2 linked regions of the Cupriavidus necator genome follow. The protein of the gene in region 2 interacts with the protein of the main gene of each other region in a pairwise test. Links are inferred from orthologs where the notes say so. Each region holds a gene or a part of one and is shown on either strand. Other genes may lie near its edges.

The links.
Region 1: the proteins of ybgC (region 2) and acpP interact in binary tests that used the Escherichia coli proteins (3 or more experiments, as listed by UniProt). The link is inferred for Cupriavidus necator from one-to-one orthologs.

The regions. Positions count from the first base shown.
Region 1 is NZ_CP066018.1:2,786,335-2,796,420, forward strand. What follows is about bases 3,898-6,659. They hold acpP (acyl carrier protein), read left to right. Parts: upstream 3,898-5,039; coding sequence 5,040-5,279; downstream 5,280-6,659. Other genes in these bases: fabD (ACP S-malonyltransferase), read left to right, coding at 3,898-4,103; fabG (3-oxoacyl-ACP reductase FabG), read left to right, coding at 4,120-4,869; fabF (beta-ketoacyl-ACP synthase II), read left to right, coding at 5,470-6,659. Also shown: I6H87_RS13000 (DUF177 domain-containing protein), read left to right, coding at 1-513; rpmF (50S ribosomal protein L32), read left to right, coding at 633-812; phosphate acyltransferase PlsX, read left to right, coding at 978-2,057; I6H87_RS13015 (beta-ketoacyl-ACP synthase III), read left to right, coding at 2,110-3,090; more of fabD, read left to right, coding at 3,174-3,897; more of fabF, read left to right, coding at 6,660-6,702; I6H87_RS13040 (hypothetical protein), read left to right, coding at 6,755-7,228; RNA polymerase sigma factor RpoE, read left to right, coding at 7,340-7,939; I6H87_RS13050 (sigma-E factor negative regulatory protein), read left to right, coding at 8,055-8,681; I6H87_RS13055 (MucB/RseB C-terminal domain-containing protein), read left to right, coding at 8,690-9,769; I6H87_RS13060 (DegQ family serine endoprotease), read left to right, coding at 9,903-10,086. UniProt on the Escherichia coli protein: Carrier of the growing fatty acid chain in fatty acid biosynthesis.
Region 2 is NZ_CP066018.1:2,499,247-2,509,506, forward strand. What follows is about bases 4,605-7,540. They hold ybgC (tol-pal system-associated acyl-CoA thioesterase), read left to right. Parts: upstream 4,605-5,838; coding sequence 5,839-6,243; downstream 6,244-7,540. Other genes in these bases: glyA (serine hydroxymethyltransferase), read right to left, coding at 4,605-5,413; tolQ (protein TolQ), read left to right, coding at 6,240-6,923; tolR (protein TolR), read left to right, coding at 6,995-7,438; tolA (cell envelope integrity protein TolA), read left to right, coding at 7,475-7,540. In the rest of the region: I6H87_RS11650 (pilus assembly protein), read right to left, coding at 1-1,103; I6H87_RS11655 (pilus assembly PilX family protein), read right to left, coding at 1,139-1,747; I6H87_RS11660 (PilW family protein), read right to left, coding at 1,744-2,763; type IV pilus modification protein PilV, read right to left, coding at 2,780-3,373; transcriptional regulator NrdR, read right to left, coding at 3,542-4,009; more of glyA, read right to left, coding at 4,166-4,604; more of tolA, read left to right, coding at 7,541-8,497; Tol-Pal system beta propeller repeat protein TolB, read left to right, coding at 8,706-10,079; peptidoglycan-associated lipoprotein Pal, read left to right, coding at 10,095-10,260.

The sequences.
Region 1 (10,086 bases), 290 kb from region 2 along the record:
GCGGTGCGGGATTTGCCGCGCATCTTAGCCGAGACCGCCGCGCAAGCGCCAGCCTCGGCACCCGATGAGACGTTTGCCTATACGGTCACTGGCTTCATGCGTGAAGAGGCGGCCGAGCCGGGCGCCGCGGTGGCGCGGCGGCTGTTTCTCGACGTGACCGTGGAGGGCCGGATCTGGCTGGATTGCCAGCGCTGCCTGGCCCCCTATGCCGAGCCGATCGATACGGCAACGCGTTTCGAGGTGGTGGAAAGCGAGGAAGCGGCCGACGCCGCGCCGATGGACGACGACGAAGTCGACGTGATCGCCGGCTCGAAGCGTTTCTCGCTGCTGGACCTGATTGAAGATGAAGTGCTGCTGGCGTTGCCGGTGGCCCCCAAGCATGACGTCTGCCCGACGGTGCACGAAAGCCTCGTGACCGGTTCGGACGGCGAGGCGCAGCCAGAGGCTGAGCCTGAGGAAGAAAAGCGGCCTTCGCCCTTTGCGGCGCTGGCCGGCCTGAAGACCAAGCATTGATGCCGCCGGCAGGCGGTGCGCAAGGTCTTGCAGGTGAATCTGAAGCATCCGGCCGGGCCCCGGCTACGCCTTGGGCGGGATGCGTGTGTTAATATTGAAAAATTCTCGAAGGAGTCATCATGGCTGTTCAACAGAACAAGAAGTCGCCGTCCAAGCGCGGCATGCACCGTTCGCACGATCACCTGTCGGCAGCGCCGCTGGCAGTTGAGCCGACCACCGGCGAAACCCACCTGCGCCACCACGTCAGCCCGAACGGCTACTACCGTGGCCGCAAGGTCATCAAGACCAAGAACGACTGATAGCTTCGTTCGGCGTGACGTTGCGTCTCGCTCGCGCATGCCTGTAGGTCGGACACTAAAAGGTCAGAGACAAAAAAGCGGCAAGATCGTTGCCGCTTTTTTGTTGGGCGCTCGGATTTCCCGCCGGGCGTGGCGTGCGCCGCCGCGCTATCCGTACCAGGAACAATGACGATCAAAATCGCTATCGACTGCATGGGCGGCGATCACGGAGTCTCCGTGACGGTGCCTGCGGCGATCAGTTTTCTTTCCCGCCACGACGACGCCGAGATGGTGCTGGTCGGCTTGCCCGACGCCATCCGGACGCAGCTGAAGAAGCTGCACGCGCTGGACCATCCGCGCGTGACCATCGTCGAGGCCACCGAGGTCATCACCATGGATGACCCGGTCGAGGTGGCGCTGCGCAAGAAGAGGGATTCCTCGATGCGCGTCGCCGTCACGCAGGTCAAGGAAGGCCTGGCCGGTGCCTGCATCTCCGCCGGCAATACCGGCGCGCTGATGGCGGTGTCGCGCTATGTGCTCAAGACGCTCGAAGGCATCGAGCGGCCGGCCATCGCCACCACCATCCCGAACGAGCAAGGCTGGGGCACCACCGTGCTGGACCTGGGCGCCAATGCCGACTGCGAGCCCGAGCACCTGCTGCAGTTCGCGCGCATGGCCGAAGCCATGGTGGCCGTGGTCGACCACAAGGAACACCCCACGGTGGGCCTGCTGAACATCGGCGAGGAAGTCATCAAGGGCAATGAGGTGGTCAAGCGTGCGGGTGAACTGCTGCGCGCCTCGGAGCTGAACTTCTACGGCAACGTGGAAGGCAACGACATCTTCAAGGGCACTACCGACATCGTGGTCTGCGACGGCTTCGTCGGCAACGTGGCGCTCAAGAGCACCGAGGGCCTGGCCAAGATGATCGGCAGTATGATCAAGGAAGAATTCACCCGCTCGTGGTTCACCAAGCTGCTGGCCGCGGTCGCCATGCCGGTGCTGTCGCGCCTGGCCAGGCGGCTCGACCCGGCGCGCTACAACGGCGCCTCGCTGCTTGGGTTGCGCGGGCTGGTGATCAAGAGCCACGGCTCGGCCGATGCCCATTCTTTTGAGTGGGCCATCAAACGCGGGTATGATGCCGCCAAGAATGGCGTGATCGCCCGCATCACCCGGGCTTTTGCCGATAAATCCAGCGCCGCAGGCGCTGCACAGCCCGCCCCGGAGACAGAGGTGCCTGGCGCGCATCCCAGCCCCCACGTCGCCTGAGCGCCACGCGCGCCGGTCGAGGGTGCCTGCGGGCCATACGATCCGACAATACATGACCAAGTACGCAAAAATCATCGGTACCGGGAGCTACCTGCCTCCGCGGCGCGTGACCAACCATGACCTGGCCACGCAGCTTGCCGAAAAGGGCATCGAGACCAGCGACGACTGGATCGTCTCGCGCAGCGGCATTTCGGCACGCCACTGGGCCGAGCCGGATGTGACCAGCAGCGATCTTGCGGTCAAGGCTGCCGAGCAGGCCATCGAAGCCGCCGGCATCGACCGCCAGAGCATCGACCTGATCATCGTCGCCACCTCGACGCCGGACTTCGTGTTCCCCAGCACGGCCTGCATCGTGCAGGAAAAGCTGGGCATCACCAACCACTGCCCGGCGTTCGACCTGCAGGCGGTGTGCTCGGGCTTCGTGTACGCGCTGGCCACCGCCGACAAGTTCATCCGCAGCGGCTCGCACCGCAACGTGCTGGTGATCGGCACCGAGGTGTTCTCGCGCATCCTGGACTTCAACGACCGCACCACCTGCGTGCTGTTCGGCGACGGTGCCGGCGCCGTGCTGCTGTCGGCGTCCGAGGAGCCGGGGATCCTGTCCACCGCGATGCACTCGGACGGCAGGCATGTCGATATCCTGTGCGTGCCGGGCAACGTCGCCGGCGGCAACATCACCGGCAACCCGTTCCTGCACATGGACGGCCAGGCTGTGTTCAAGCTGGCCGTGAACGTGCTGGACAAGGTCGCGCGCGAAGCCATGGAGGCTGCCAGCGTGACGCCGGGCCAGATCGACTGGCTGATTCCGCACCAGGCCAATATCCGCATCATGCAGGGCACGGCAAAGAAGCTGGGCCTGCCGGCGGAGCGCATGGTCGCCACCGTGCATGAGCACGGCAACACCTCGGCGGCGTCGATCCCGCTGGCGCTGGACGTCGCGGTGCGCGACGGCCGCATCCGCGCGGGCCAGACCGTGCTGATGGAAGGCGTGGGTGGCGGCTTCACCTGGGGCGCGGTGCTGCTGCGCATGTGATTCGCGGCCGGCGCCATGGCATGCCGCGCATGCGGGGCATGCCGCGGCGCCGGCCACCCGTTTCTTGTTAGGGTTCCAATCCGATGAAATTCGCTTTCGTATTTCCCGGCCAGGGTTCGCAGTCGGTCGGCATGCTCAATGCCTTCGCCGATAACGCCGTGGTGCGCGCCACCGTGGAAGAGGCCTCGGCCGCGCTCGGCCAGGATCTCGGCCGCCTGATCGCCGAAGGCCCCGCCGAAGAGCTGAACCTGACCACCAACACGCAGCCGGTGATGCTGACCGCCGCAGTGGCGGTCTACCGTGCCTGGCTGGATGCCGGTGGTCCGGCACCGGCGCTGGTTGCCGGCCACAGCCTGGGCGAGTACTCGGCGCTGGTGGCCGCGGGCGTGATCCCGTTTGCCGACGCGGTACCGCTGGTGCGCTTCCGCGCGCAAGCCATGCAAGAAGCCGTGCCGGTGGGCGAGGGTGCCATGGCCGCGATCCTGGGCCTGTCCGATGACGACGTGCGCGCCGCTTGCGCCGAGGCATCGGCCGCCGGCGTGGTCGAGGCCGTGAACTTCAACGCGCCGTCGCAGGTGGTGATTGCCGGGCACAAGGCCGCGGTCGAGAAGGCCTGCGAAATCGCCAAGGGCAAGGGCGCCAAGCGCGCGCTGCCGCTGCCGGTGTCGGCGCCGTTCCACTCGTCGCTGCTCAAGCCCGCTTCGGACCGCCTGCGCGAGCGCATGGCCGGCCTGGCTTTCTCGGCGCCGTCGATCCCGCTGGTGAACAACGTCGACGTCGCCATCGTCAATGATCCGGATGCGATCAAGGACGCCCTGGTGCGCCAGGCCGCCGCGCCGGTGCGCTGGGTCGAGTGCGTGCAGAAGATGGCCGCCGAAGGCGTCACGCACGTGATCGAATGCGGCCCCGGCAAGGTGCTGGCCGGCATGACCAAGCGCATCGACGGCAACCTGACCGGCGGTGCGATCTTCGATCCGGCCTCGCTGCAAGACACGCTGGCACTGCTGAAGTAAGCAAGAGGACATCCGCATGACCAAACTTCTCGACAACCAGGTTGCGCTGGTCACCGGCGCCTCGCGCGGCATCGGCCGCGCCATCGCGCTGGAACTGGCCCGCCAGGGCGCCACCGTGATCGGCACCGCCACCAGCGAAGCCGGCGCGGCCGGCATCACCGATTACCTCGGCGCCGACGGCCTGAAGGGCAAGGGCGCCGTGCTCAACGTCAATGACGCGGCCGCTTGCGACGCGCTCATCGACGAGATTGTCAAGACCCACGGCGGCATCGGCGTGCTGGTCAACAATGCCGGCATCACGCAGGACCAGTTGGCGATGCGCATGAAGGACGAGGACTGGCTGGCCGTGATCCAGACCAACCTGACTTCGGTGTTCCGTCTGTCGCGCGCGGTGCTGCGCCCGATGATGAAGGCCCGCCAGGGCCGCATCATCAATATCACTTCGGTGGTGGGCTCGGTCGGCAACCCCGGCCAGATGAACTACTCTGCTGCCAAGGCGGGCGTGGCGGGCATGACCCGCTCGCTGGCCGCGGAAATCGGCAGCCGCAACGTGACCGTGAACTGTGTCGCGCCGGGCTTTATCGACACCGACATGACCAAGGCGCTGTCCGAAGAGCAGCATGCTTCGCTCAAGACGCAGATTCCGCTGGGTCGCCTTGGCCAGCCGGAGGATATCGCCAACGCAGTGGCCTTCCTGGCTGGCCCGCATGCCGCTTACATTACCGGCACTACGCTGCATGTGAACGGCGGGATGTACATGAATTAATGGGGTTTTGGCTGGCTGGTTTCGGGGGAGAAGCCCGAAGAAGCCGCCTGAAGTAGTAGTTTTCCGAACCAAACGGGCGCGATTCTTGCAAAGCTTGGCAGGCGGCATTTCTGTCGCCTCAAACCTGCTAAAATGCGCCCACTTTTTGTCGAACTTCCCTGGAGGGTTACATGGACAATATCGAACAACGCGTCAAGAAAATCGTGGCAGAACAGCTTGGCGTGGCCGAGGCAGATATCAAGAACGAATCGTCGTTCGTGAACGATCTCGGTGCGGACTCGCTGGACACGGTTGAACTCGTGATGGCGTTGGAAGATGAATTCGGCATGGAAATTCCTGATGAGGAAGCCGAAAAGATCACGACCGTGCAACAGGCTATCGACTACGCCACCGCGCACGTCAAGGCCTAAGCCCGTCGTCTCTGCATTCCGAGCCACAGAAGGCAGGTGGGCGGGCCGTTGCGGCCGCGCCTTGCTGTTTTCTGTGGCTTTCGTCTGTTTGAAGAAGCAGAATGGAATGTGCTTCGCCGCGCGGCCCGCAAGGCCGGCGGCGGGCTGATCTCCGTTCCGTTCCCGTTTCACGCACCCGTAGGAAAACATAGTGAGCCGTCGTCGCGTCGTCGTCACTGGGCTTGGCCTTGTGTCTCCGGTCGGAAACACGGTTGCCGAAGGCTGGGCCAACCTGGTTGCCGGCAAGTCCGGCATCGCCACCATCACCAAATTCGATCACTCCGCGCTTTCCGTGCACTTTGCCGGTGAAGTGAAGGGTTTCAATGCCGAGGACTACATCCCGGCCAAGGAAGCCCGCGCGATGGATACCTTCATCCATTTCGGCATTGCGGCCGGCACGCAGGCGCTGAAGGACAGCGGCCTGGAAGTGACCGAAGCCAATGCCGAGCGCATCGGCGTGCTGGTCGGCTCGGGCATCGGCGGCCTGCCGTTGATCGAAGAGACCCACGCCGTGCTGACCGAGCGCGGTCCGCGCCGGATTTCGCCGTTCTTCGTGCCTGGCTCGATCATCAACATGATCGCCGGCCACCTGTCGATCATCCACGGTATCAAGGGCCCGAACCTGGCTGCCGTGACGGCTTGCACGACCGGCCTGCACAGCATTGGCCTGGCCGCCCGCCTGATCCAGGCCGGCGATGCCGACGCCATGCTGGCGGGCGGTGCCGAGTCGACCGTGTCGCCGCTGGGCATCGGCGGTTTCGCCGCTGCGCGTGCGCTGTCGACGCGCAATGACGATCCGGCCGCCGCTTCGCGTCCGTGGGACAAGGACCGCGACGGCTTCGTGCTGGGCGAAGGCGCCGGGGTGATGATGCTGGAGGAGTACGAGTCGGCCAAGGCGCGCGGCGCGCGCATCTATGCCGAGCTGATCGGCTTTGGCATGAGCGGCGACGCCTACCACATGACCGCGCCGAACATGGACGGCCCGCGCCGTTGCATGGTCAATGCGCTCAAGGACGCCGGCATCAATACGGACCAGGTGCATTACCTGAACGCCCATGGTACGTCTACACCGCTGGGCGACAAGAACGAATCCGATGCGATCAAGGCCGCATTCGGGGACCAGGCCTACAAGATGGTGGTGAACTCGACCAAGTCGATGACCGGCCATCTGCTGGGCGGTGCCGGCGGCCTGGAATCGGTCTTCACCGTGCTGGCGCTGCACAACCAGGTGTCGCCGCCGACGATCAACCTCGACAACCAGGATCCCGAGTGCGACCTGGACTACGTGGCCAACACGGCGCGCGAGATGAAGATCGAGGTCGCGGTGAAGAACAACTTCGGTTTCGGCGGCACCAACGGCACGCTTGTTTTCCGCCGCGCCTGATCCGAGGTTGAGGCGGGCCCTTCGCGGGCTGCGCCAGGGCAGGGTCCACCCGTTGTGGTGGACCCTGTTCGTGTTTTGTGCCGGCGAAATGCTGGCGCTCGCGCTGCTGGCGCGGACGCTGGCCGCTGTAATAGCCGGCAGTCAGGCTGGTTTCCATTGGGGGCATGCCGCCATGGCGCTGGCACTCGTGCTTGCCGCAGCGGCAACGGTGCGTGCCTGGCCGGCGTGGTGGTGCAGCCTGCGCTGGCGCTGCACGGCAGTGCTGCATGCGCCCGACGGCAACGGCCCATTGCGGATCCGCCTGCAAGGGCCGGGTGATGCCCGGCACGAGGCTGTGGTCAGGCAATGCTGGCAGGCCGGCGGCGCCGCTGTCGTGCGCCTGGCGCCCGGAGCGCCCGGGATGCCCGGCGCCATCTTTCTTCCCTGGCAGGCAGGTTCGCCCGAGATGGCGCGGCGGTTGCAACGCGCCGCCAGAGTTGCACTGCGGGTGCAACCTGAGATGCCGGCAGGGGAACGATTTTGTTAGCTTGCGGTCACAGGATGCGCGTTGCTTCACCGGGCGGGCTTAGAATCGTAGGTAAAATACAACGTTTGTCGTGACGACCAAACCAAGAGATACACTGCAGGTGAGCCATACGTGAGCGAACGCGAAGCCGATCAGCTCCTAGTTGAACGCGTCCAGCAGGGCGACAAGCGGGCCTTTGAACTTCTGGTGACCAAATACCATCGGAAGATCATTCGCCTGATTTCGCGCCTGGTCAGGGACCCCGCTGAGGTGGAGGATGTGGCGCAGGATGCCTTTATCAAGGCATACCGCGCATTGCCCCAGTTCCGCGGGGAGTCGGCCTTTTATACGTGGCTGTACCGGATCGCCGTCAACACGGCCAAGAACTACCTTGCCACCCAGGGCCGCCGCCCGGAAGCGTCCAGCGATATCGATGCAGAGGAGGCTGAAACTTTTGCGGACGGTGAGCAACTAAGGGATATCAATACGCCGGAATCGATGCTCCACACACGCCAGGTCGCCGAGACGGTGAACCGCGCAATGGAGGCGCTTCCGGAAGAATTGCGGACCGCCATCACGCTGCGCGAGATCGAGGGCCTCAGCTATGAGGAGATCGCCGAAGCGATGGGATGTCCGATCGGCACGGTGCGTTCGCGGATCTTCCGGGCGCGCGAGGCGATTGCCGAGAAATTGCGTCCGCTGCTGGGAACGGCAGAGGGCAAACGGTGGTAGTAGTCGGGTAGTCAAGAAGAATGTCGTGCGGCCAGCGTTGCAGCGTATTCCTGCATCGATAAGCGACAGAAGTGACGGGATTATCGGTGTTCAATGGAATGTCTTGGGGTGGGAAATGGGTCAGGCTCATAAGCAGTCGGTTCATGTAGTGGAAGCAGCGGAGCAGATCTCCGTATTGATGGATGGCGAACTGGCGCCGCACGAAGTCGATGCCGTGCTGGGCCTCGCGAAAAGCGATGCCGGCATGTCCGACTGGGCCACTTACCAGTTGATCGGCGACACGCTGCGTTCGGAAGACCTGACGCACGCGGGTTCCACCTCTGCTTTCCTCTCTCGTTTCTCCGCGCGCCTGGAAGCCGAGCCGCATGTACTGGTGCCGGCAGTGGCGCAGGCCAGCGCCCGCCACCGCCTGCTGGTCAGGCCGTCGTGGGTGCGCCGCGTGATGCCGGGCACCGCGATCGCCGCCGCCGTGGCAGCGGTCAGCTGGGTGGTCGTGCCGCAGATGCGCGGCCCCGCCACGCTGGCCACGCCCGATGCCGTGGTGGCACGCGCCGACCAGCCGGCCAGCCCGGCCTCTGGCATCGTCACCGTGGCGGCGGAAACTCCCCAGATGATCCGCGACCCGCGCCTGGACGAATACCTGCGTGCCCATCGCACGTCGGTGGCAACGGATGCGTTCGTGCCCACCATGCGCACGGTTGCCAACGGTGCAAACTTCACTCAGGAAAATACGCAGGAATAATGCCGGACATGCATAAAGGAGGGTCGCCCGCCTATGTAGCGGGCGCGCAGAAAATCAGGGCCCTGCGTAGGTCCTTTTTTCTGGCCTTGTGTCTGAGCGCTGCCGCGGCCACCGCACAGCCTTCAGACAGTACGCTGAACCGACGCGACGCCACCGCCTGGCTCAACAAGATCCACAAAGCCGCACAGCGCGAGAACTATGTCGGCACGCTGATCTACCAGCGCGGCAGCGTCATGCACGCCTCGCGTATCCAGCATTACAGCGATCTCGTCCACAACGAGTACGAACGCCTGGAAACGCTCGACGGCAAGCCGCGCGAGGTGCTGCGTCAGAATGACGTGGTGCACAGCCTGATCCCGGAAGCCAAGCTGGTGGTGGTGGAGAAGCAGGAAGCCAAGGATCGCTTCCCGGCGCTGCTCGCCACCAACAAGAACGACGTGCTGGACCTGTACGACATGCGCAAGATGCCCGCCGAGCGGGTGGCAGGCATGGAGTGCGAGGTCTTCGCGCTGGAGCCGCACGATGCCGCGCGCTATGCGGTGCGCCTGTGGGCGGAGAAAAACTCCGGCCTGCTGATGCGCGCGCAGACCATCGGCGATGGTGGCAAGGTGCTGGAGCAGGTCGCGTTCTCGCAGGTGCAGATCGGGGTGCCGTCCGAAAAGCAGCATATCCTCGGTGCGATCAAGAATTCCAGCAGCTGGAATCGCTATGAGGTGACCTACCAGCCGACCAATATCGCCGACGAGGGCTGGTCGATTGCGGTGCCGCTCAAGGGCTTCCAGAAGATCCGCGAAGTGCGCCGTCCGCTCGGCGAGCTGCGCGCACCCGCGCCGGGCAACGCGCGCGGCCAGGTCTTCGAAGTGCTGCAGGTCGTTTACAGCGACGGGCTGACCGGCCTGTCGGTCTTCATTGAACCGGTTTCCGAGCAACGCGTGCGCCGCGAGGGCGTGGCAGCGCTCGGCGCGACCCAGGTCGTGGTGCGCCGGATTGCCGATTTCTGGATTACCGTGGTGGGCGAGGTGCCGGCGAGCACCGTGCGGCAGTTTGCGACGGCCGTGGAGTACCGCCCGCCCAAGGCGGTACACTGAGCTTGACGCAGGTGCAGCCGACGCCGCCGGACTCTGTCCCGGCGCCGGCTTCATGAAACCTGCGCAGGGGTCCCCGCCACGGGATCACATCCAGACGGTTTTTCTTCTATTCGCTGAATCCCGGGAGTTGTCGATGATGTTCAGATCTCCAGCCCTGGCGCGGGCCGTGGTCATGGCTGCCATGATGCTGCTCGGCCCGACTGTTGCCGAAGTCAGCCATGCCCAGGCTGCCGCCTCCAACTACAACCTGCCCGATTTCACCGACCTGGTGGAAAAGGCCAGCCCGGCCGTGGTCAATATCCGCACCACGGAACTCG
Region 2 (10,260 bases):
GCGTTGTCGATGGCTTCGGGCGTTGGTTGCCGGCCTTGCAGGTAGCGGATGCTCTCGTAGTAGAGTTCGCCGACCGGATCCAATGACTTGTAGGCGCCGGAACGCCCGAACTGATTCAGGTAATTGATGACGCCGCTGATGTTCTCTGACGCGCTCTCGGGGTTCTGGATGAATACGCCGTCGTCATCCCATTCCCGGCGCAGGTTGCTGGCTTGGTTGAAATTGCTGTCGACGGTGTTCGGCCCCACATACTTCAGGGGCGCCCGCAAGACACCGCCATAACGGGTATTGGCGCTGTCGTTCAGGTAGCCAAACGCGCCAAAGCGGACCTTGTCTGCATTGCGCTGCATTTCGCCAACCGGCTTGTACCCGGTGCGATACAGCTTGCAGAGATCGGTGCGGGACCTCGCTTCGCTTGCATCGCAGACTTGCACCCGTACCAGGTAGGTGCCCTGGTTCCTGTACTTGCCGGGGCTCGAGCAGCTGGCGCCGGACTCGGTGCTGTCCCCAAAGAACACCTTGTTGCCACATGAGGTGATGTACAAGGTCCTGCTGCTGAAAGGCGTGACCGAGGACGCCTTGTCGTAGGTCTTGCGGGGGAAGTAGGAGTTGCTGTTGAAAAAACTCTCCTGCAGCACGGCACGTTGCAGGATGGTCTGTGTGGCGGAGTCGACGACGCGGTCACCCCCGGTCAGCGCGTAGCGCAGCATATCGATGGCCGAGGCCGTGGCCCAGTTCATGAAGTTGCCGCTGAACTGGCCCGTGCATGTGTGATCGGCCGTGTTGGCGTCGCCGGCAATGACAAAATAGCCATTGCTGGCGCTTCCGCTGTAGTTGTAGCACTTGCGCGGATTGAAGTAGCCAATGTATTCCGTGGTCGGCGAATACGTGCCGGAGCGATAGGCTGCCCCCACCGTGGGGAACTCCACCGAGAGCGTCAGCAGCAGGTTGGGATGGATATTCTGGTTGCGGCCGTACAGCGGCGCCTGCGCGAGCTTGACGGTCGCGAGGCTGCTCTGTTCCGTTGCGGCAAGCAGCAGGCCGGCGGGCAGGCTGAGAAGCGCAGCCATTGCCGCGAAAATGAATTTCCGGATCCGGCTCATTTGCCGTGCTCCGCGACAGGCATGGACGTTCCCATTCATTCCCCCTTCCGGTAGTACGACTGCAACATGACCCGGGTCGCCGGGTTAGCGCCAAAGCCGACGGCCGTGACGCGGAAGATGTATGCGCCCTCGCTCGCGCCTGGCGACATGTCGCTGATCGGCTCGATGATGTAGCGCGGCAGGGCGGCAGGCAGCAGCCCGCCTGTCGCGGTCGGGAACCTGCGGCCGGTGAAGGTGCCGTAGGCGGTGGTGCGTGCGTTGGCGCCCGTCTGGCTGAAGTCAACGGCAAGCCAGTTCGGCGTGCCGTCGAGCACCGGGTCGCACAATCCCTGGAAGGGTGAGGCGCCTGTCACGCCGGTATTGCAACCCGCCACGAACGGCAGCACATTCATCGTGGTGCCGGAGAAGATGGCCGACCGGCTGGTTGGGGCGGAAACACCCTGGATGTCGATTTCCGCATCCAGCAAGGCTGCCTCGGCCGCTTGCTGAGCCAGGTCCCGGTCGCGCTGGTTCGATGCCATGCGCTTGCTGCCAATGGCCAGCCGGGCACCGGCGATGGCGATGACGCTGATGATCAGCAGCATCACCAGGGCGGTGATCAGCGCGATGCCACGCGGGTTGGGGTGCGCGGTGCGGGTGTTCATGTCGGCGAGCAGGTGGTGCAGGTGGCCATGTTCCGGAGCTGTACGGTGACGGTGTACAGGCGTCGCATGCGCTGCAGTTGCGTGGCCGGCGTGAAGGATGTGTCGTTGCCCGGCGAGCCCGGGAACAGGCGCCCGAACAGGCGCAAGGTTGGCGGATCCTGAGGCGATGCGCTGGCGGTATCGCCCATCAGCACCATGGCAATCTTTATGGCGACGACGTTCTGCCAGGTGGTGGGCAGGGCCAGCACCTCGGTGGCCGACAGGAAGCGGTCCGGGGTCTGGTCGAAATTCGTATCCATGCCGTAAAGCACCTGGAAGACTTCAACGCCTGAGATCAGCGAAACAGCCTGGTACGCCGTGCCGGCCGTGAGGATTTCCTTGTTGGCGGCGTCCCGTGGACGATAGCCGCACATCAGCTGAGGCATGCCGCCGGCATCGTTGCTGACATAGAAGACCGCCATGCCGCGCGCTAGGTCTGCGTCTTCCCAGGCCTGCGGCTCGGCGACGCCATTGCCGGAGCAGTCGATCATGCTGTTGTCCGGGACGGTGCGGTCCTGCTGCGTGCCGGAGCCGAAGAAGCGGACCTGCAGCACATCGCTCTTGTTCACGGCACCCGCTTGGGCCGGACACGCGAGGTTTTGCGCCGGATTGCCGAGATCTTGCGCGGGGGCGCCGCAGCTGTCGAGGCCGCTGATGGTCGGCGACAGGCTCGTGGTGGTGAGCATGACGCCTCCGGGGCTGGGCGCGGGAGGCCCGCTGGCGCCGGGAGAGGCCGCGGCGCTGTTGCCCGCATAGTTGCTCCACGCGGCCTGGCGCACGATCCGAACCACGGTATCCACCGCAAAACGGCCTTTCTCATCCAGCGCAGTGGTGTCATCGATGCTGTTGTAGTTGGCTCGTCCGGTCAGGTAGAGCGCCGCGGCAGCCATGATCAGGAGCAGGCTCAGCGTCATCGCCACCATCAGCTCCACCAGCGACAGCCCCAGTTGACGATGCCGGCCGGCGTTGAGATACATCCTGGCGTTCCGCATGTCAGTTAACCGTGCCCTGCGTGGCCACGATGACCACCTGGGGGCGCGTGCCCATGTCGGACATGTCGACCCGTGCCGCGACGGTTCTGGCGGCAAGCCGGGAGATCCAGCCGATCTTGATGACAATCGGTGCGTCGTCCGCGCGGCCAGTGGCCGATGGCGTGCATCCCCATGAGAAGCCGGTGGCCTGGTCGTAGGCGACCATGTCCCGGCAAATCACGGCGCGTCCGCCAGGCAGGCCTGTGCTGACACGCTCCCAGAACTCGGCGACATCGAAATCCGCCAGTTGCTGCGCGCACCCGGCCGCCGTGCCCGGGCAGGCGATCGCGTACGGGCTGTTTGCTGCCGTGAGCGCGGGCGGCTGCCCGGTGGCAGTGTCGATGAAGTAGCGGTTCGGGATGATGGCTTCCGCCGCCGCGCCGGTTTGCGAGACGGCCGGATTGGCACGCATGCGCTCGGCCATCTCGGTGGCCAGCTGCATGGCAGTGGTGTCGTAGGAAGCTTGTTGCGTGAAGCGGGATGAATTCAGCAGCAGGCTGGCGACGCCGAGCACGCCAACCGCCAGAACGACAATTGCCACCAATGCTTCGAGCATGGCAAAGCCGGCTGCCCCGCGGCAGCGTTGACCCATTCTGACCCCCGTCAAAAGACGTCCGACTTCGTTAACTTCTTTTTTTGGTCTGCAATCCCGGGCCCTTTTAATATGCGACAGCGGGCCTTGCGGAAATGCAACGGGGATTAAACAACGATTTTGTTACTTTTGCTACCCCTTCCGGGGGGTGGACGCCGCAAACTCATCCAGCACGTCGCGGAATTCCGACACGTCCTCAAAGCTCCGGTACACCGAAGCAAAGCGGATATACGCGATCTTGTCGAGCTTGCGCAATTCGCGCATCACCAGTTCGCCGACCTGGCTGCTGGGGATTTCTTTCTCTCCCAGTGCCAGCAGTTTTTCTTCGATGCGGGTGATGGCTTCGTCGATGGCTTCGGCCGAGACCGGGCGCTTGCGCAGCGCCAGGCGCATGGAATCCTTCAGCTTGGCGCGCGTGTAGTCCACGCGCGAGCCGTTTTTCTTGACGATGGCGGGGAAGAACAGCTCGATCCGCTCATAGGTGGTGAAGCGGCGGTCGCAGGCTTCGCAGCGGCGGCGCCGGCGCACGGCATCGCCGTCTTCCGACATGCGCGTGTCGAGTACCTGGGTATTGGAATGACCGCAAAAGGGGCATTTCATGCCGGACCACCTTCAGTTGAACCCCGTCGCCTTGTCCGTGTTGTCGTTCTGCGGAGGCGGGGCGGGTTGGCGAGGCCCGCAAGCCGGTGCCCGAGGACGCCGGCTTGCGGAGCTGCCGGCCGCTCATGCGGAATCCGCATGGGCGGCCTCGATGCATCAGCCGTAGACCGGGAAACGCTTGGTCAGGGCTGCCGCCTGCTCGCGCACGCTGGCGATATTGGCGGCGTCGTGCGGGTTGTCCAGCACATCGGCGATCAGGTTGCCGACGATGCGGGCTTCTTCTTCCTTGAAGCCGCGCGTGGTCATGGCCGGCGAGCCCAGGCGGATGCCCGAGGTCACGAACGGCTTTTCCGGATCGTTGGGGATGGCGTTCTTGTTGACGGTGATATGCGCCTCGCCCAGGATGCGCTCGGCTTCCTTGCCGGTGATGTTCTTGGCGCGCAGGTCAACCAGCATCACGTGGCTTTCGGTGCGGCCCGAGACGATGCGCAGGCCGCGCGCGATCAGGGTCTCGGCCAGCACGGCGGCGTTCTTCACCACTTGCTGCTGGTATTCCTTGAACTCAGGCGTCAGCGCTTCCTTGAAGGCGACGGCCTTGCCGGCGATTACGTGCATCAGCGGGCCGCCCTGGATGCCGGGGAAGATCGCCGAGTTGATGGCCTTCTCGTGCTCGGCCTTCATCAGGATCACGCCGCCGCGCGGGCCGCGCAGGCTCTTGTGCGTGGTGGTGGTGACGAAGTCGGCGTGCGGCACCGGGTTCGGGTAGACACCCGCGGCGATCAGGCCGGCGTAGTGGGCCATGTCGACCATGAAGTAAGCGCCGATCGACTTGGCAACCTTGCTGATGCGCTCGAAGTCGATGCGCAGCGCGAAGGCCGAGGCGCCGGCGATGATCAGCTTGGGCTTCTTCTCCTGGGCCAGCTTTTCCAGCGCGTCGTAGTCGATGTCTTCCTGGGCGTTCAGGCCGTAGCTGACCACGTTGAACCACTTGCCGCTCATGTTCAGGGCCATGCCGTGGGTCAGGTGGCCGCCTTCGGCCAGGCTCATGCCCATGATGGTGTCGCCCGGCTTGAGCACGGCGAAGTACACGCCCTGGTTGGCCTGCGAGCCCGAGTTGGGTTGCACGTTGGCGGCTTCGGCGCCGAACAGCTGCTTGACGCGGTCAATGGCCAGCTGCTCGACGACGTCGACGTACTCGCAACCGCCGTAGTAGCGCTTGCCGGGATAGCCCTCGGCGTACTTGTTGGTCAGCTGCGAACCCTGGGCGGCCATCACGGCCGGCGAGGTGTAGTTCTCGGAGGCGATCAGCTCGATGTGGTCTTCCTGACGCTGGTTCTCCTGCTGGATGGCGGCAAAGACCTCGGGGTCGATCTGGTCGATCGTAAAACGGCTGCGTTCGAACATGGCGAAACTCGTCTGAAAAATAGGGAATCCGATTCACGCATCGGGGGTAGGGCGCGCGGGGAAGGCTAGCGGCGACCAGCACCGGCGGCTTGTAACCGTCGGTGCAGGGCGCACCCTGCTTCCCATTCGCTGCCCAGGCGAGCGGCAGGCGCAAGCAACTTCACGCCTAGGCGTGCTGAACGCTACGCGAACGCGCAATGAACGTCACGCCAGAGAACTTGCGCTTCCTCGTGGTAGTGCCCACTGACTTCGCCAGTCGCGCAAGATGGAATGGTTGCGCGCAGTGTAGCGCGAGGCGGGCGCCCGCCGCAAGCCGTCGGCCCCGCCAGGCAAGCGCTGGCAAGGGCTGGCCAGCAACTTGCTGTTGCAAAGTCGTCATGCGGGTTTACACGAAACCGCTATCGCTCTCCGTTACAATTGCGGCCATGACAAACTTTGTCTGGACCCTGCGGGTGTACTGGGAAGACACCGACGCGGGCGGCGTAGTGTTCTACGCCAACTACCTGAAGTTCTTCGAGCGCGCCCGCACCGAGTGGCTGCGTGCGCTCGGCATCGAGCAGCAATCGCTCGCCGACGAGGCGGGCGTGGTCTTTATCGTCCGCAGCACGGCAGTGGACTACAATGCGCCCGCCCGGCTGGATGACCAGCTCGAGATCCGCACGCGCATCGACCGGGTCGGCCCGGCGTCGGTCCAGTTCACCCAGGAAGCCTGGCGTGGCGAGCTGATGCTGGCCTCTGGCGCGATCCGTGTTGGGTGTGTCGATCGAAGCACTTTCCGTCCCGCCCCGATTCCCGACCCCGTTCTAGCTACCATCAAGTCCGCACGATGAATCCCGTGACCGTCACGCAAGACATGTCGATCGTAACGCTGGTGCTCCACGCCAGCCTGCTGGCACAGGCCGTCATGGCGCTGTTGCTCGTCATGTCGCTGTTTTCGTGGACCTATATCTTCCGCAAGCACCTGGCGCTGCGCTCGGCGCGCACCCAGACCGAGGGGTTCGAACGCGACTTCTGGGCCGGCGGCGACCTGCAGGCGCTATATAACAGTGCCGTCAACAACCGCCACAACACCGGCGCGCTGGAGCGGATCTTTGAATCCGGCATGGGCGAGTTCCTGAAGGCGCGCGAGCGCGGCAACGAAGCCGGCGCGCTGCTCGATGCGGCCCGGCGCGCGATGCGCGCGGCCTACCAGCGCGAGATGGATGTGCTGGAATCGCATCTGCCGTTCCTGGCGTCGGTGGGTTCGGTGAGCCCGTATATCGGCCTGTTCGGCACGGTCTGGGGGATCATGAACGCTTTCCGCGGCCTGTCGAATGTGCAGCAGGCGACGCTCGCATCGGTGGCCCCTGGTATTGCCGAGGCGCTGGTGGCGACCGCGATCGGCCTGTTCGCTGCCATTCCCGCTGTGATCGCCTACAACCGCTATGCCACGGAGATCGACCGCCTGGCGATCCGGTTCGAGAGCTTCATGGAAGAGTTCCTGAACATCCTGCAACGGCAGGCACGCTAACCGCACACGTATCGAATCTAATCCAGACGGTCCGGGCGCAAGCCCGGGCCGGCGTTTCCAGGAGTCCTGCAATGGCAGCCATTCAGCGCCGTGGCGGCTCGCGCCGCCGGGCCAGCGCCGACATCAATGTCGTGCCGTACATCGACGTCATGCTCGTGCTGCTGGTCATCTTCATGGTGGCGGCGCCGATCGTGAGCCCCGCCACCGTCGACCTGCCCACCGTGGCCAACGCCACGCCGCAGCAGAAGGCGCCGCCGATCGTAGTCACCGTGCACGAGAGTGGCCAGCTGACCGCGCGCGGCAAGGACAGCGCCGGCAATGCCTTCGAGCGCAAGCTCGACAAGCAGGGCCTGCTCGACTTCGTGCACCAGCGCCAGAACGAGAATCCCGACCAGCCGGTGGTGATTGCCGCCGACCGCGCGGTCAAGTATGAGGCGGTGCTGGACGTGATGTCGATCCTGAAAGCCGACGGCGTCAAGCGCGTCGGCCTGATGGTCAAGTCCAAGACCTCCTGACGCATTGAAGCGCCTATCTGATTGCCGTTGCGCCTGATGAAGACCGTCGCCGCCTATCCCTACCAGCCGGTCAAGGAGCGGGGAACCCTGCGTTCCTTCCTGTTCGCGCTCTTCATGCACATGCTGCTGGCTGTCGTGCTGTACTACGGCGTGCGCTTGCAGAGCAGCACCCCCGTCGGCGCCGAGGCCGAGCTGTGGGAAGAGATTCCGGCCGCCACCGCGCCCCCGCCGCCGCCGCCGGAGCCGGTGGTGCAGCCGCGCCCGGCCCCGCCGCTGCCCGAGGTGAAGAGCAAGGTCGAGGACGACGCCGACATCGCGCTGGAACGCCAGAAGCGCCGTGCCGAGGCGGCGGCGCGTGAAGAGGCCGAGCGCAAGCAGGCGGCTGCCCGCAAGGAAGCTGAGCGCAAAGAGGCGGAACGCAAGGAAGCCGCGCGCAAGGAAGCGGAGCAGCGCGAGGCCGAGCGCAAGGAAGCCCAGCGCAAGGACGACGCGAAGAAGAAGGCAGCGCAGCAGGAACAGCAGCGCAAGGAACAGGCCGAGCGCAAGGAAGCAGAACGCAAGGAAGCGGACGCCAGGGCCAAGGCCCAGGCGGACGCCAAGGCCAAGGCTGACGCCGAGAACAAGGCCAAGGCCAAGGCGGATGCCGACGCCAAGGCCAAGCGCGAGGCTGCGGCCAATGCCCAGCGCAAGAGCGAGCTGGCGCGCCTGCAGGCGCTGGCCGGCGGCTCCGGCGCGGGCGGCGGCGGCGTGGGCAGTACGGCCGGCGCGGGTGCCGGCGGCGGTGGCAAGGCGTCGCCGGGCTATGCGGACCGCGTGCGCCGCCGCGTCAAGCCGAATATCGTCTTTGGCGAGGACGTGCCGGGCAACCCGACCGCGGTGGTGTCGGTGCAGCTGGCGCCGGATGGTTCGCTGCTGTCGGCGCGGCTGTCCAAGTCCAGCGGCAACTCGGGCTGGGATAATGCCGTGCTGCGCGCGGTGGAACGTTCCGACCCGCTGCCGCGTGATGAGAACGGCAAGGCGCCGGCCAGCTTCACCATTACCTTCCGTCCGAAGGACTGAGTGGCCTGGGCGGCATGATTTGCAACATAATGCAACCTTCATCGCCGGGTCTTGGTCCCAGCGCTAGCATGACAGGTTGCCTGACGCGGCCGGCAGTGTGCGATACGCACGCAGACGGGGCATGCGCCACGCGCTGCAATGCCGCATTTGCCCGTGTTGCCGATTGCCTGCCGTGCCCGACGAAACTTGAAATCGACTGAGGAGCAGCATGCGAAAGCTTTGGGCCCCCAACTGGCTGTCCGCGAGGCGGCACAACGCAACCCAACCCGAATCCCAACGCGCCATCGGCCGGCATCCGCTGGCCGGCCGCCGCGCGCTGATGGCCTGGCTGGCCGCGGCGATGACGATGGCAGCCGGCGCCGCGCACGCGCAACTCAACGTTGAGATCTCCGGGGTCGGCTCCAGCCAGATCCCGGTTGCGACCGCCAACTTCCAGGGCGAGGCCCAGGCCCCGCAGAACCTGACCGCGATCATCCGCGCCGACCTGGCGCGCAGCGGGCGCTTGCGCAATGTCGATCCGGGCGGCGCCACGGTGGCGGAATCCGCCAATGTCGACCTGGGCAGCTGGAAGTCGCGCGGCGCAGATGCCTTCGTCGCCGGCAGCGTGACCCCGGCCGCCGGCGGCAAGTATGAGGTCCGCTTCCGCCTGTACGACACCGTCAAGGGCCAGAGCCTGGGCGGGCTGGCCTTTACCGTCAACCAGTCCCAGCTGCGCGTGACCGCGCACAAGATCGCCGACTACATCTATGAAAAGCTGCTCGGCGAGCGCGGCGTGTTTGCCACGCGCCTGTCCTACGTGTCGAAGGTCGGCGGCCGCTACCAGCTGCTGATTTCCGACTCCGATGGCCAGAACGCGCAGGTGGCGCTGACCAGCAACGAGCCGATCATCTCGCCGTCGTGGTCGCCGGACGGCGCGCGCGTGGCCTATGTTTCGTTCGAGGCCAAGAAGCCGGTGGTGTATGTGCACGACCTGGCCAGCGGCAAGCGCACCCTGGTGTCGAACCAGAAGGGCAACAACAGCGCGCCGTCGTGGTCGCCTGATGGCCGGCACCTGGCGCTGGCGCTGTCGCGAGACGGCAATACCCAGGTCTACCAGGTCAATGCCGACGGTTCCGGCATCCGCCGCCTCTCGCGCAGCAGCGCCATCGACACCGAGCCGCAGTATTCTCCGGACGGCAAGAGCATCTACTTCACCAGCGACCGCGGCGGTGCGCCGCAGGTCTACCGCATGCCCGCTTCCGGCGAGGAAGGTGGCGGTGCGCAACGTGTCACCTTCAAGGGCAGCTACAACGTCAGCCCGCGGGTTTCGCCGGACGGCAAGTACCTGGCGTACATCTCGCGCGCGGGCGGCTTCAAGCTGCAGCTGCAGGACCTGAGCAACGGCGACGTGACGTCGCTGACCGATACGGCCAACGACGAAGCGCCCAGCTTTGCCGCCAACGGCAAGTACATTCTCTATGCCACCCGCGTGGGCGGTCGCGCGGTGCTGGCGGCGGTTTCCACTGACGGGCGTACCCGGCAGGTTCTGTCCCTCCAGTCCGGCGATGTTCGCGAGCCGTCCTGGGGTCCTTTCATGCAATAACAGGAGTCATTCACCATGCCCCAACTGATGAGCAAAACCCTTGCCGTTGCCGCACTGCTGGCCCTTGGCGCCTGCAGCTCCGGCGTCAAGCTGGACGACACCGCCAAAGCCGGTGCCGGCGCGGGCACCGGTGCCGATCCGCGCGCAGTGACCCCGGTCACGGCCGCCGATCCGCTCAACG